Regions from separate parts of the Pseudarthrobacter sp. MEB009 genome, predicted to be linked through region 2. Evidence: riboswitches for the same ligand, from Rfam matches in the RefSeq annotation. Region 2 holds a riboswitch; the other holds the start of a gene.
What was found. Region 2 has a riboswitch for S-adenosylmethionine ahead of QRN07_RS07800 (aminotransferase class V-fold PLP-dependent enzyme). Riboswitches for the same ligand answer to the same signal wherever they lie in the genome.
Positions count from the first base shown of each region.

Region 1: it holds a riboswitch for S-adenosylmethionine, as region 2 does, so the genes downstream of both, QRN07_RS09425 (bifunctional o-acetylhomoserine/o-acetylserine sulfhydrylase) here and QRN07_RS07800 (aminotransferase class V-fold PLP-dependent enzyme) in region 2, are expected to answer to the same signal.

Region 1 covers NZ_JARVTC010000010.1:86,136-88,315, forward strand. Annotated here, with positions in the region: gene QRN07_RS09425 (bifunctional o-acetylhomoserine/o-acetylserine sulfhydrylase) at 1-1,048, opposite strand, end outside; SAM riboswitch class IV at 1,093-1,208, opposite strand; gene QRN07_RS09430 (VOC family protein) at 1,370-2,008, shown strand.
Region 2 covers NZ_JARVTC010000007.1:419,611-421,790, reverse strand. Annotated here, with positions in the region: gene hisN (histidinol-phosphatase) at 1-811, shown strand, start outside; SAM riboswitch class IV at 973-1,087, shown strand; gene QRN07_RS07800 (aminotransferase class V-fold PLP-dependent enzyme) at 1,123-2,180, shown strand, end outside.

The DNA.
Region 1 (2,180 bases), on a different contig from region 2:
CCCCGGTGCCCCGCGGCCCGTACTTTTGGCCGCGCTCAAACCAGGGGCTGGAGGGCAGGCCGGCGTAGGCAACGGATTCGACGTCGTCCCGCGCCTCGAGCCAACGGGCCACCTCAATGGCGTTGGAGACATGCCGCTCCACCCGCAGGCTCAGGGTTTCCAGGCCCTGGGCGATCAGGAACGCGTTGAACGGTGACACGGCGGAGCCCAGGTCACGCAGCAGCTGCACGCGGGCCTTCAGGATGTAGGACAGGTTGGCACCCAGGGCGCCGTCGGCACCCAGGTCGCGGCCGTAGACCAGGCCGTTGTAGGTGGGGTCCGGGGTGTTGAAGCCGGGGAACTTCTCCGGTTCCCTGGTGAAGTCGAACTTGCCCGAGTCCACGATCACGCCGGCGATGGCGGCGCCGTGTCCGCCCAGGTACTTCGTGGCCGAGTGCAGGACGATGTCCGCGCCCCACTCCAGCGGCCGGATCAGGTACGGGGTGGACAGCGTGTTGTCCACGATCAGCGGCACTCCCGCCTGGTGCGCCACCCCGGAAATGCCCTCGATGTCCAAAACGTCCTGGCGCGGGTTGGATACCACCTCGCCGAAGAACAGCTTGGTGTTGGGCTGCACGGCGTCGCGCCACTGGTCCAGGTTGTCCGGGTCCGCCACAAACGTCACGGTGATGCCGAACTTCTTCAGGGTGTGGGCGAAGAGGTTGTAGGTCCCGCCGTAAAGGCTGGGGCTGGCCACGATGTGGTCGCCGGCCTCGGCGATGTTCAGGACCGCGAACGTCTCGGCGGCCTGCCCGGAGCTGAGCAGGAGGGCCGCGAGGCCGCCTTCCAGGCTGGCGATCCGCTGCTCCACGGCGTCCTGGGTGGGGTTGCCGATGCGGGTGTAGATGGGCGAGAGTTCGGCCAGGGCGAACCTGTTGGCCGCGCTTTCGGCGCTGGGGAACACAAACGAGGTGGTCTGGTAGATGGGCAGGGCCCGGGCGCCGGTGGCGCTGTCCGGTTCCTGGCCTGCATGGATCTGGCGGGTTTCAAACGACCATCCGTTGGACATCTTTGGCTCCACTTCACAGGGGCCCGGCATGCAGGAAGCAGCACGGGCCGCGCTTGCCATCCGGCCGGTGCCGGACAGCCAGGTCCTCACCCGGGGCACCCCACCGCGGGTGGAGGGTTGCCGGCCAGCGAGCCGGGGCTTGATGCTGGCACTCATGACCTGTGCCCAGTGTAGGAACTGTCCGGGAGCGCGGTACAGGATTGTGACGAACATGGTCCCACGGCCCCGTTGCCGGGCCACAACAGGAACTCCGCCCAGCGGAAAAATCATGTAAGGCAAGCCTTAGCTGAGAGGCGGATCACAAAGTGCCAAGATGTTGGCATGCGCATGGATCACGTCTCTTACGCCTGTGAACAGGATGGCCTGGCGGCCACCACCGAACGAATCGCTTCCGCCCTGGGTGTGGAAGCCGTCAAGGGCGGGGTGCATCCCCGTTTCGGAACCCGGAACATGATCATTCCCCTCGCGGGCCACAAGTACCTTGAGGTGGTGGAGGTTCTGGCGCACCCCGCCTCGGACAAGGCGCCTTTCGGGCAGGCTGTCCGCGCCCGCTCCGAAGCCGGTGGCGGCTGGATGGGCTGGTGCGTCGAAGTGGACGACCTTGCCCCTTTCGAGGAGCGGCTGGGCCGGTCTTCCGTCAACGGCAACCGCAAGTTCCCTGACGGCCGCGAACTGGTCTGGAAGCAGATCGGCATCCTGGGCCTCATCGCGGATCCCCAGGTGCCCTACATGCTGAAGTGGGAGGGCGACCCCTCCCTGCACCCGTCCAACGCCTACGAAGGCAACGTTAAGATGAGCTGCCTGACCATCGCCGGTTCCGCCGAGCGGGTCACCGAATGGCTGGGCGAACCGGTGGAGAAGCCGCTCGAGGATGTTGCAGTGGATTGGGTTGCCCCGCACGGCACGCCCGGAATCCTCTCGGTCACCTTCGAAACCGCCAACGGCGCAGTCACCATCTGATCCTCCGCCGCACCGGATCCGGCCTGCGCCGGGTCCGGTGCTTCCGGGCGTCCGCGCCCACCCACCCTTCGACCGCCATCAGCAGCTGACAACGGCGTCACCTGCTGATGGCGGCCGAATCATTGAGCGGCAAAAGCATCAACCGGACGACGGCGGCCGCCCGCCACCGCGG
Region 2 (2,180 bases):
GATCCAATCCGCTTCCAGCTACAACGATGACCTGCGCCTGGCCCACGTCCTGGCCGATTCCGTGGACGACCAGACCATGAGCCGTTTCAAGGCCCTGGACCTCCATGTGGAGACCAAGCCGGACCTGACTCCTGTCACCGACGCGGACAAGGCAGCCGAGGAATCCATCCGCGGCCAGCTTTCCCGGTCCCGCCCCCGCGACGCCGTCCTGGGTGAGGAGTTCGGCAGCAGCGGCCACGGCTCACGCCGCTGGATCATCGACCCCATTGACGGGACCAAGAATTTCGTCCGGGGCGTCCCGGTATGGGCAACCCTGATCGCGCTCGTTGACGAGGGCGAACCGGTGGTGGGTGTGGTCAGCGCACCTGCGCTGGGCAAACGCTGGTGGGCGGCGAAAGACATGGGCGCCTACATGGGCCGTTCGCTCGCTTCGGCCACCAGGCTGCGCGTCTCCAACGTCGCCACCCTTTCCGATGCGTCATTGTCCTACTCCAGCCTCACCGGGTGGAAGGAACGCGGCAACTTCGACGAGTTCCTGGGGCTCACCGAGGACGTATGGCGGACCCGCGCCTACGGCGACTTCTGGTCCTACTGCATGGTCGCCGAGGGGTCGGTGGACATTGCCTGCGAACCCGAACTGAATCTCTACGACATGGCCGCCCTGGTCCCCATCGTGGTGGAAGCCGGCGGCCGGTTTACCTCCCTGGAGGGCCAGGACGGCCCGTTCGGCGGAAACGCCCTGGCCACAAACTCCATCCTGCATTCCGAGGTGCTGCGGCGCCTGAACCCGGGGCTGGACGACCTCCTCTAGGACTGCCTGGACCGAAGAATATACGGCGGACGCCTCCGGATGGGGGCGTCCGCCGTCGTGTTCTTCGACAAAAGCCCCGGCGTACGGGCGCGGCGTAACAAATCCCTTAACATTCGGGCTGGCTTCAAACCACCCCGCACCATGTCCTACGCTCTTAAGCAGGTCACGAGTGCCAGCGCTAAACCCCGGTTTGCTGGCCGGCAACCCTCCATTCGCGGTGGGGTGCCCCGGGTGACGACCAGGCCGGTCCGGACATGGATACGGCAAGCGCGGATTCCCTGCAGGGAGTCCTGTCAACGTGAGGATTCCCCATGACAACTGCCACTGTCTCCCCCGCAGCTTCGCTGGCGCCCGCCGCACCTTCGGTTTTGGCCGGCCACTCCATCGCCGCCAGGCCCCTCGCCGCCGTAACCGGCGCCGAGATCCAGGCGCCGCTGATCGCCGGTGGCCATGTCCGCTACGCGAACCTGGACTATGGCGCCTCCGCGCCGGCGCTGTCCCTGGTCTCCGCCTACCTGAACGAGATCCTGCCCTACTACGCCAGCGTGCACCGTGGCGCCGGCTACGCCTCGCAGATCAGCACCTCCGTGTACGAGAACGCGCGGAACATCGTGCGGGACTTTGTGGGCGGCCGCCCGGACGACTCGGTGATCTTCACGCGCAACACCACCGACTCGCTGAACCTCCTGGCAGGGTGCCTGCCCAGCACGGACGGCCGGCCCACCGGCGACGTCCTGTACCTGGACATCGAGCACCACGCCAACCTGCTGCCGTGGCAGGGTGTACCGCACCGCAGCATCGTGGCCGCCGACACCCTGGCCGGCACCATCGACGCTGTCCGCGGCGAACTGGAGCAGGGCGGGGTCAGCCTCCTGGCGGTTACCGGCGCCTCCAACGTCACCGGCGAAATCCTGCCCATCCGCGCCCTCGCCGCGCTGGCCCACCAGTACGGCGCCCGGATTGTGGTGGACGCCGCGCAGCTGGCACCCCACCGGCGGGTAGACATCACCGCCGACGGCGTTGACTACCTCGCGTTCTCCGGCCACAAGCTCTACGCCCCGTTCGGTTCCGGCGTCCTGGTGGGCCGCCCGGACTGGCTCGACGCCGGAAAACCGCACCTCGCCGGCGGCGGTGCAGTCAAGGAAGCACGGCTCGACGGCGTCAGCTGGGCCACGGGCCCGGCCCGGCACGAGGGCGGCTCGCCCAACGTCCTCGGCGCCGCCACCCTGGCACGTGCCACGCAGGTCATCGCCGCCCTGGACCCGCAGGAATGGCACGCCCACGAACAGTCCATCCGGTCCTACCTGGTGGCGGGGCTGCAGCAGATCGAGGGCGTGAGTGTCCACCAGATCTTCAAGGACACCAACGC